Regions from separate parts of the Bacillus sp. SRI_025 genome, predicted to be linked through region 2. Evidence: riboswitches for the same ligand, from Rfam matches in the RefSeq annotation. Region 2 holds a riboswitch; each other region holds the start of a gene.
The links. Region 2 has a riboswitch for S-adenosylmethionine ahead of AC20OE_RS03830 (5-methyltetrahydropteroyltriglutamate--homocysteine S-methyltransferase). Riboswitches for the same ligand answer to the same signal wherever they lie in the genome.
Positions count from the first base shown of each region.

Region 1 (3,272 bases), on a different contig from region 2:
GTGTGGACATGGAGACAGCAGCCTGCTTTCGTCCGTTCATACACGTACGTGTGAAGCAGTGTTTCAGCTGATGGCCTAAGCGTCTCGTTCGGATCATGGGGCTGGCCTGCCGCATTTACTAGCACAAAATCTTCATTTGTTTCTTTTCGTTTATCTTTGCCGCTTGCCGTCACCAAAAACGTGATTGGATCATCCGACACCTTGATCGATAAATTACCGCTTGTTCCGAAAAACCAGTCTCTTTGGGCCAGTTCACGTTTAACGTCTGCTAGCTCCTGCCAGCGTTTGCTCTTTGCGTCTGCCATTCCTTCACTTCCTTTATTTGAACAAATTGCGCGTGTAGATCAACAAATGTGTCAAACTCCTTATGTACGAGCCCGAGCTCTTGACATTCATTGAGCAAGTAGTCGCGCGCAAACGTAAGATCTGCATGTTTCGCCGCCTCCACATCAGTCACTGAATCTCCGATCATGATGATGAAATCATCCTCATGAGTCAGGTTTCGAATGATTGAGGGCTTGCAGCATCCGCATCCATTTTGACATTGCGTATCGCAGGCATGCGGCCATTCAATCTGAATATGCTCTTCCCCAAATGATGCATGATTGCAATAAATATCGTCTCGATCGACAATGCCTTCGAGGATGGGGTAGACAAAAAAGTCCATCCCCCCACTAAGTACATAGAAAGGAATGTCTGCTTTTTTTACCTCATCCACAAATTCCTTAAATCCTTCTCGAATCTCTGTATCCTCTAAAATAAATGATTGAATGGCTTCCTTCTGATCACTTGTCAGTAATTGAAACATCTGCCCGACGCCTTCTTGAATGGTAATTTCCTTTGACAGGACACCATCCTTCAGTTTCGTCCATTCACTCGGTGCAAACTGTTTCATGATGCGGATGATATTATCATTTTTTGTAATTGTTCCATCAAAATCACAACACACAATTGGTTTTTTCATTATTCTGCTACCCTTCCCCAAAGATCAAGTGCCGCTTTTAAGTCTTGGCAGGAAGCCGCCTTATCTTGGATAGACTCTTCCTGTATAACGGCATCAATGATCGAACGAAATGCCTTCCCTCCGCCGATGGCTCCCCGCGGATGTCCGTGAATGCCTCCACCTGCGTTAATCACATGATCAATTCCAAAATCTTTGATCAATACTGGAACCATTCCTGGATGAATGCCTGCTGACGGGACAGGGAATGTTTTTTGAACCGTATCCTCTTTCACGCAAGCTTCATAGATTCCAAGGGCATCCTTTTTCGGAAGTGCAACCGATCCATAAGGTGAGGGAAAGAGGCTCAGATCAGCGCCAGCATATCGGTTTAATTTGCCTAAAAGAAGAGAATGCGAGAATCCATATTCAGTAGAGGATGTCAATGCACCACTCACTGCGGGATGCGCCATAATAGGCAGTGGAATATCTGGATCCTCAGCTAAGCTTTGCATGACATCAAGACCGTAAGCAAAGACATTGAATAAGAGCGCATCTGCTCCAAGTTCAGCGGCCTTTCTCGCTCGATCCCTCAGGTCAAAGGTTCTGCCCGTTAAATTGACAGCATACAGCGTGCGGTGTCCTGTCTCTTCATAGATTTCTTTTAAAATCTCTTTTCCTTCTTTGATTCGCTCTTCAAAAGGAGCTAATGGACTTTCAAATAAAATTTCATCGTCTTTGATGAGGTCAACCTCGCCTAATGCCTGTAAACGGAGCTGCTCTTTTAAATCCTGCATATCACGGCCGATAACACCTTTAAAAATACTCATCAATAATGGACGATCAAATACATTTACCTTATTTCGTATGCCATCAATTCCAAATGCCGGTCCTGGCAGGCTTTTTTTAAATTCTTCAGAAAATTGGATATCGACTAGCTTCACTTTTCCGTCTAGTGAAAGCTTTCCAAAAATCGTCGTGAAAACAGCTGGTAAATCTGCTGAAAAGTTTGCCTCAGGATAAGCAATGGTCACCTCTGATTGATAAAGGCCATTTTCGGCTGGAGCAGCCTTTTCTAATACTTTTTCAACTCGGCCTTTATGCTTTTGAAGCTGCTCCTTTTTGAGCTGAGGCAAATCCGTCCATGATCCAACTGTTAAACCAAGCGCGATCTGCTCCGCTTTTCGATTTATTTGTTCATCCTCTCGATGTGTTAATACGTATGTTGCCAGTAATTCACTCACTAGGAATCCCCTTTCGATTGCATCATGCATATGTTCAATAAAAAAACCTCTTCAAGTGCTTCTTGAGCGCCTTAAAGAGGTTATTTCGTGTTATTCATCCGAATCTTATCTCTCAGCGCTTGCTGCAAGAATTAGCACCGTGCTTCATGGAAGTCGGTTGCCGGGCTTCATTGGGCTAGTCCCTCTGCCTACTCTTGATAAGAATATTCAATTTTCTTAAATATTGCCTGAATTATCGCACCATTTTTTTATGTTGTCAATGGCTTTTTTTCAAACAGCTTCAAGGCAGCGATGCGCTGAGCAGCTTCTTGTAACCGCTCCTCGCTTGTTAGAAGCCCTACTCTCACGTACCCTTCACCGTGAGCACCAAAGCCATTACCTGGCGCTACAACAACATGCGCTTTTTCTAATAATAAATCAGAAAAGGCTTCAGATGTATATCCTTCTGGCACCTTTAACCAAGCAAAAAATGATCCCTTTGGAGCACTGACTTCCCAGCCAATTTCTTTGCAGGCAGCTATCCACACATTCCGTCTTTTCTCATATCGGTCATTTTGCACCCGTACGCACGTTTGATCGCTTAATAGGGCTTCCGCTGCTGCATCTTGCGTGGCTTTAAACAACGAGACAAACAAATGATCCTGATAAAGCTCAATCGCTTCAATAACAGACGGATTACCTGCTGCAAATCCTACTCTCCACCCTGCCATATTGTACGTTTTAGACAATGTGTAAATTTCTATTCCCGTCTCTTTCGCTCCATCTACTTGCAGAAAGCTGATCGGCTTTTCTCCATCAAATCCAATGCCGCCATATGCAAAATCATGAACAACACAAAGCTTGTGATCTTTCGCAAATGTCACGGTTTCTTCAAAAAATGAACGGCTTGCCGTAGCCCCCGTCGGATTGTTGGGGTAATTTAAGTACATTAATTTCGCCTTTTTCTTATCATCCTCAGGCAGCAAATCGTAGTCAGGTAAAAAATCATTTTTTTCAAGAAGTGGCATGGTCACCATATGAGCTCCAGCAAGTACAGCACCTGACCAATAATCAGGATAACCTGGGTCAGGGACGAGAAGCGTATCACC
Region 1 covers NZ_JBYEGB010000003.1:106,376-109,647, forward strand. Annotated here, with positions in the region: gene AC20OE_RS10195 (methylthioribulose 1-phosphate dehydratase) at 1-305, opposite strand, end outside; gene AC20OE_RS10200 (2-hydroxy-3-keto-5-methylthiopentenyl-1-phosphate phosphatase) at 269-964, opposite strand; gene mtnW (2,3-diketo-5-methylthiopentyl-1-phosphate enolase) at 964-2,184, opposite strand; SAM riboswitch class I at 2,287-2,388, opposite strand; gene AC20OE_RS10210 (pyridoxal phosphate-dependent aminotransferase) at 2,433-3,272, opposite strand, start outside.
Region 1: another riboswitch for S-adenosylmethionine. It lies ahead of mtnW (2,3-diketo-5-methylthiopentyl-1-phosphate enolase); the one in region 2 lies ahead of AC20OE_RS03830 (5-methyltetrahydropteroyltriglutamate--homocysteine S-methyltransferase).

Region 2 (3,272 bases):
GGGGCCCAATTGACCTAGTCAGCGCATCAACGGCTGAAATGAAAAAACGCTATGGCTTCATTTATGTCGACCGTGATAACGAAGGAAACGGTACATTAGATAGAAAGAAAAAGAAAAGCTTCGATTGGTATAAACAAGTGATTGCGACGAATGGAGATCATTTAGACGCTTAACAAAAAGAGACAAACCGCTCATACGGCGGTTTGTCTTTTTTTCGTCAAAGGGACTAAGAAGTCCACACTTGATCAGCAATCTCAATCACATGACGCAGTTTTTCCCATTGCTGTTCTTCTGTTAACAGGTTGCCTTCCTCTGTTGAGGCGAATCCGCATTGTGGACTCAAACAAATTTGGTTAATGTCCACATATTGAGCCGCTTCCTCAATGCGTTTTTTAATCTGTTCAACTGGCTCAAGCTCACCGTATTTTGAAGTGACAAGGCCTAGTACGATTTGAAGGTTTGGGTTCTTCACATATCGAAGAGGCTCAAATCCGCCAGAACGATCGTCGTCGAATTCTAAAAAGAGACCATCAAGATCTAAGCCGGCGAAAATTGTTTCTGCCGCTGCTTCGTAACCACCTTCAGCAGCCCAAGTTGATTTAAAGTTACCGCGGCAAATGTGCATAGTAATCACCAAATCCTCTGGGCGATCGGCAACAGCTTCATTGATTGTCTTCGCAAACGACTCACGAAGTTCATCCTCTTCACGGCCAAAGGCTTTGATTTGCTCGTGACCTTTTTCAGAAAAGAACACGGCCCATGCCGTATCATCCAGCTGCAAGTAGCGGCAGCCTGCATCATAAAAAGCACGGATGGCTTTCTTATACGCCTGTGCCACATCATGGTGGAATTCCTCTAAGCTGTCATACACTCCTTCTTCAAGCTTTCCACGGAAAAAGAGCATATTCGGACTTGGAATCGTCATTTTAGCCGTATGATCACCAGCGACGCTGTGAAGGAAACGATAATCCTCCAACATTGGATGATCTGTAAAATCGATCTTGCCTGTTACCTTGATCCCTCTTGCTTTTGTCGTCGTGTTATGGAATTGAATGCCCTGATCTGCTTCAAATCCTTCAACCCCATCGAGTCCTTCCAGAAAGTCAAAATGCCACCATGCACGTCTGAACTCACCATCTGTGACAACCTCTAACCCAATTTCTTTTTGCTTCTCTACAATACGTGTAATTTCTTCGTTTTCAATTTGTCGGAGCTGCTCTGCTGTCAGCGTACCGTCTGCTTTTTGCTTGCGTGCTTCCTTGATGCGTTCTGAACGAAGTAAGCTTCCTACTTGATCTGCGCGGTATGGCGGTTTCGTTGTTTTCCTTCCAATGGTTTGTACTTGTGTCATGCTGAATCCCTTCTTTCTTCAGGTTAAAAAATCAAATAAAAAAGCTCTTCCTTGGATAAGGAAGAGCATCATATACTGTGAGAACTCTGCCTTATCTTCAAACAAGCATCTGCTTGCTTAAGGAATTAGCACCATTCTGTTCCTAGGAACAGCGGTTGCCGGGTTTCACAGGGCCAGTCCCTCCACCACTCTTAATAAGGTTACCTTTTGATTCAATTTTCTTAATAAACACAATTATTCAACGTTTTTAGGGAAAAGTCAATGGTTTTTACAATTTAATTTCCTACATGAACAAATCAGCAACAAGAACACCAGCAAGTCCGACAAGTGAAAGCACGGTGACCATCAATGTCCACGTTTTAAAGGTTTGAGCCATTGATAGGTTAAAGTATTCTTTATAAATCCAGAAACCCGCATCATTCACATGAGAGAACGTGATACTGCCGGCACCTGTTGCGATCACCATTAATTCAGGGCTGACACCCGTCAGGCCAATCAGTGGTGCAGAAATGCCAGCTGCCGTGAGACCGGCGACAGTCGCTGATCCTAAAGAGACACGAAGGACAGCAGCAATGAGCCAAGTCAGAAGCAGGGGAGAAAGTGTGCTTCCTTGCATGATCCCTGCAATGTATTGATCGACGCCGCTATCAATGAGCACCTGTTTAAAGGCGCCTCCGCCCGCAATAATTAATAAAATCATGGCAATAGAGCCGATAGAATCCGCGATGGACTTCATTACGTCCTGCATGCTCTTTCCTCTTCCAAGCCCAAACGTGTAGATGGCAAGCAGCACTGAGATTAATAGTGCAATCGCCGGTTCGCCTAAAAACTCAGCGGTAGGCAGCAATGGGGAGGAAGGGAAGAAAATTTCTAGAAATGCTCTGAAAGTCATAAGCAATACAGGCAAAACAGCGGTGAAAATGCTAATGCCGAAACTAGGCATTTCTTCTTCTGTGAATTCCTTTGGATTAAATAAGTTCTTTGGGATATGTGCGTGCAACTGGTCTTTTTTAAATAGTTTTGTAAACAGAAGTCCACCTACTAAAACAGCAGGAATCGCTAAAATAATCCCAACCAATAAGGTTTGTCCCATGTTTGCTTGAAAGACATTCGCAATGGCAGTCGGCCCTGGGTGAGGAGGGAGGAAGCCATGTGTGGTGATGAGAGCAGCGACAAGCGGCATGCCCACATACAGCACAGGAAGTCTTGCAGCCTGAGCGATCGTAAAGACTAATGGAATTAAAATAATGAATCCGGTTTCATAAAATAGAGCAATTCCAATCACAAATCCAGTCAGCATCGTCGCCCATTGGATTTTTCCGATGCCAAATCGGTCAATGAGTGTCATCGCGATACGCTGAGCACCGCCAGAATCAGCCATCAATTTTCCAAGCATCGCTCCAAAACCGAGAACGAGTGCCAGGTGTCCAAGCGTACTTCCAAGTCCTTTTTCGACGGAAGCAATCGCTTCTAGTGGTGTCATCCCTTCTAACACAGCAACAATTAAAGAGACAATAATCAAAGAAATGAAAGCGTTTAACTTAAAGACAACCATGAGTAAAAGCAATAACAAAACGCCAAGTCCAATAAACACTAACGACATGATCTTTCCTCCTTTGTGGTACATAAGGGGGCGCAAACACCCCCTATGCCTTATCCTTCAAGTATGTCTACAGCTTCTTTTAACGTATCCTTTGACCCAACATTTCCCGGGAAAATCACATAAGACATGAAAGGGAATTTACTTTCTTCTCCTGTTTGCCAAACAGGGATCCCTGGTTTGATTTGACCTGCCACGGTCGCACGTCTCACGCTAAGTCCTCTTGTCCCAATATCGCTGGAGGTAATTCCGCCTTTGGCAATGAGATACTTAGGACGAATGGTGAGGCGCTGGACAATACTTGTTACAGCATCACTAATC
Region 2 covers NZ_JBYEGB010000001.1:740,951-744,222, reverse strand. Annotated here, with positions in the region: gene bglH (aryl-phospho-beta-d-glucosidase) at 1-173, shown strand, start outside; gene AC20OE_RS03830 (5-methyltetrahydropteroyltriglutamate--homocysteine S-methyltransferase) at 227-1,351, opposite strand; SAM riboswitch class I at 1,440-1,552, opposite strand; gene AC20OE_RS03825 (gluconate:H+ symporter) at 1,635-2,954, opposite strand; gene AC20OE_RS03820 (four-carbon acid sugar kinase family protein) at 3,005-3,272, opposite strand, start outside.

Region 3 (3,272 bases), on a different contig from region 2:
GAAAAATGTTTGGCCCGCCTTTTGCCATTCCAAGCCCGATAATAGACGAGGAGGTGATTTGCGTAAGCGGAACAGGCAGCCCAAAAATAGAGCTGACGATGACAAGCCCAGCACCGGTACTCGAAAGTAAAATCCCTTCGCCTGTTTGATAGCGGGTGATTTTCTTTCCGTTTGTTTCTAGTACCCTTCTCCCAAGCAAAAGGGCACCAAGTGCAACAAAGATCCCGCCGTAAAGAGTTCCTTGCCCGACTGACAAAACGCCTGACGCGACAAGCGGGCCGACCGCATTTGCGACATTGTTCATACCAGCTGAAAACGCCTCTAGAAATCCGCTGAGGATTAATACGACAGATAAAATAGCTGTGCCTTTTTTAGACAGCTTCCGTTTAGGGAACATTCTGATGATTTTGACGACAGCAAAGGTAAAAAGAAAGGCGAAAATCGGGATGATCACCCAAAATGCCACAATCACTAAAATGGATTTCACAAACAATACTTTATACGCGACTGCCACACCAACCACAGCCCCTACTGTGACCTCACTTGTTGATAAAGGGATCGCCATCAGATTCGCTATAAAAAGTGATAGTGCAGCAGAACCAATGATAATACAAACGATTTCAAGTGTAATGACTGATTCTGGCATAATACCAGAGCTGATCGTTTTGACGACCTCACCGCCGCCAATCACTGAACCTGCTAAAATCCCAACTGCACAAACGCTGAGCGCATAAATGGGCTTTTGAATCGCACCTGACCCGTACGCAATGCCCATAGAAGCAGCTGCTCCGCTTGCGCCTATGTTTAAAGCAAAGAATAGACTAAATAAAATTGCGGCGATTTCCATACATTATGCTCCCTTACTCATGTAATCCGCACTCTGTCTTTGCTGTGCCTGACCATCTGCCAGAACGCAGATCATCTGCAGTAAATGCTGGCTGTGTACACGGTGCACAGCCGATACTTGGATATCCTTGGTCATGCAGCGGATTATAAGTAAGTTCCTCTCTAGATGCATATCTCCATATGTCCTTCCACGTCCAATGGATAAGCGGACATACTTTCACTGATTTGAATTTTTCATCCTTATTTAAGAAATTCGTCCCTGCTCGTTTTGGTGACTGCTCTCTTCTTAAACCGGAAAGCCATGCTGGATAACCAGATAGGGCTTCTTGCAAAGGAATGACCTTACGCATATGGCAGCAGCTTTGAGGATTTGTTTTCCATAATTGTTCACCGTGCTGCTCATTTTGCTGTTCAACCGTCAGCTCAGGCGTTTTCAGTTCAATGTCTAAGCCCGGGTATCTTTCCTTTACCGCATCAATTGTGTCGTATGTTTCTTTAAAATGCAGACCTGTATCTAAAAAGACAATTTTCGCATCTTTTTTTACTTTTGCAATCAGATCAATCAGAACGATGCCCTCAATCCCAAAGCTGCACGCATATACGAGCTGGTCACCATAATGACCGTACGCCCATTTCAGTACAGACAGGGCTCCTTTATACAAATCATCTTCTTGAAATGTAATGGACGGCTCTTGCCAATTTTCATAAGTTAACATGATTTCTCCCCTTCCGGAGTACAGCTCATATTGCTTTTATCCGCACTACTTCAATCTAATTTTTTCGTTCTTTTCCACTTGAATCACTTGACCGTCCTGAACAATTAACGTTATTGAACCGAATTTCATATCCCCAATCAGTTCTTGCATATGCTTTACTAAGTCCTCATCCTGATTTTGTTTCACTTCCATCTCCTCTTCCTCCTCACCGTTAAAATAAAAAAACTTTCTTTCAGTCCGAAAGAAAGATGAGGAAGCTCACGATTTCCTTATCTTTCAAAATAGAATCATTTTGCAGGAAGTAGCACCTTGCGAATCGCAGGTTGCCGGGTTTCATCGGGCCAGTCCCTCCACCTCTCTGGATAAGAGTTTCAATTTGTCTTAAATATTAACACAATTCAAACAAAAGTCAACCCGACTTTATTGATAGGATTAGTTTTTATTAAAATTTGAGTCTATTTTACTATTTTTACCTAAATAAAAAACTGTGCGGGCAGGCACAGTTTTTGTTAACGATGGGCTTTCACTTTTCAGACCGTTTCTTCCATCCAAGATTCTGAGGAAGGATCTTGTCTCCAGCGTTTTAGTTTGTTCATCGCAGCAGGCTCAATCGCTTTCAGTTCAAGTGCCACGTCTGTCAATGTGTCATAGTCTGTTAGGGTGACATATGGAATATTTTTTTCTTGAAAGGCTGCCGCTGCTTTTGGCAGTCCGTATGTGAAGATCGCGGCAACTCCTAGTACCTCGCAGCCCTCATCTTGAAGAGCAGCGACCACTTCAAGCACACTGCCTCCTGTGGAAATAAGGTCTTCTACGACGACAACCTTTTGGCCTTTTGATACGGCCCCTTCAATTTGATTTCCTTTTCCATGTGCTTTCGGCTTACTTCTGACATAACACATCGGGATGTTCAAGCGGTCTGCTGCTAATGCCGCATGAGGAATGCCTGCTGTTGCAGTACCCGCGACAACCTCTGCTCCCTTGAAATGAGTGAGAATTAAATCTTTTAGACCTTCAGCAATGTCGTGTCTCACTTCTGGATATGACAATGTCAGGCGGTTATCACAATAGATCGGTGATTTTATACCGCTCGCCCATGTAAACGGTTCGTCTGGTTTTAATGAGACCGCTTTGATTTGTAATAGATGTTTCGCGATTTTTGATTTCATCTGGCAGTCACTCCCACTCTTTCAAAATTTGATGATAGGCTTCTATTGGTTTATCAGCTTTTGTGATTGATCTTCCGACAACGATTTGTGAAACACCTTGCTCTTTTGCATAGGCCGGTGTCGCTACGCGCTGTTGGTCATCGGTTTGATCATTCGGTAAGCGAATTCCTGGCGTTACAGTGAGAAAGGATGGTGAAATATGTTCATGAAGTGCTTTAGATTCATGAACAGAGCAAACAACCCCGTCTAGCCCACTTTCATATGCTAATTGTCCGTACCGGATAACAGTCTCTTGCAACGGATGGTCAATGAGTAATTCGTTTCTCATCATGTCTTCTGACGTACTAGTCAGCTGGGTCACTGCAATAATGCCCGGGCGGCTTTGTCCAGCAGGAGTCCCGCTTTCAAGTCCCTCTAACGCAGCCTGCATCATCCGTTTCCCGCCAGCAGCATGCACATTGACCAAATCAACACCAAGTGCAGCAAGCCGGTTCATCGCTTTTTGCACAGTAGTTGGAATGTCATGTAATTTTAGATCAAG
Region 3 covers NZ_JBYEGB010000004.1:86,199-89,470, reverse strand. Annotated here, with positions in the region: gene cysP (sulfate permease) at 1-847, opposite strand, end outside; gene AC20OE_RS12750 (phosphoadenylyl-sulfate reductase) at 861-1,562, opposite strand; gene AC20OE_RS12745 (DUF2292 domain-containing protein) at 1,608-1,712, opposite strand; SAM riboswitch class I at 1,829-1,931, opposite strand; gene pyrE (orotate phosphoribosyltransferase) at 2,093-2,731, opposite strand; gene pyrF (orotidine-5'-phosphate decarboxylase) at 2,739-3,272, opposite strand, start outside.
Region 3: another riboswitch for S-adenosylmethionine. It lies ahead of AC20OE_RS12745 (DUF2292 domain-containing protein); the one in region 2 lies ahead of AC20OE_RS03830 (5-methyltetrahydropteroyltriglutamate--homocysteine S-methyltransferase).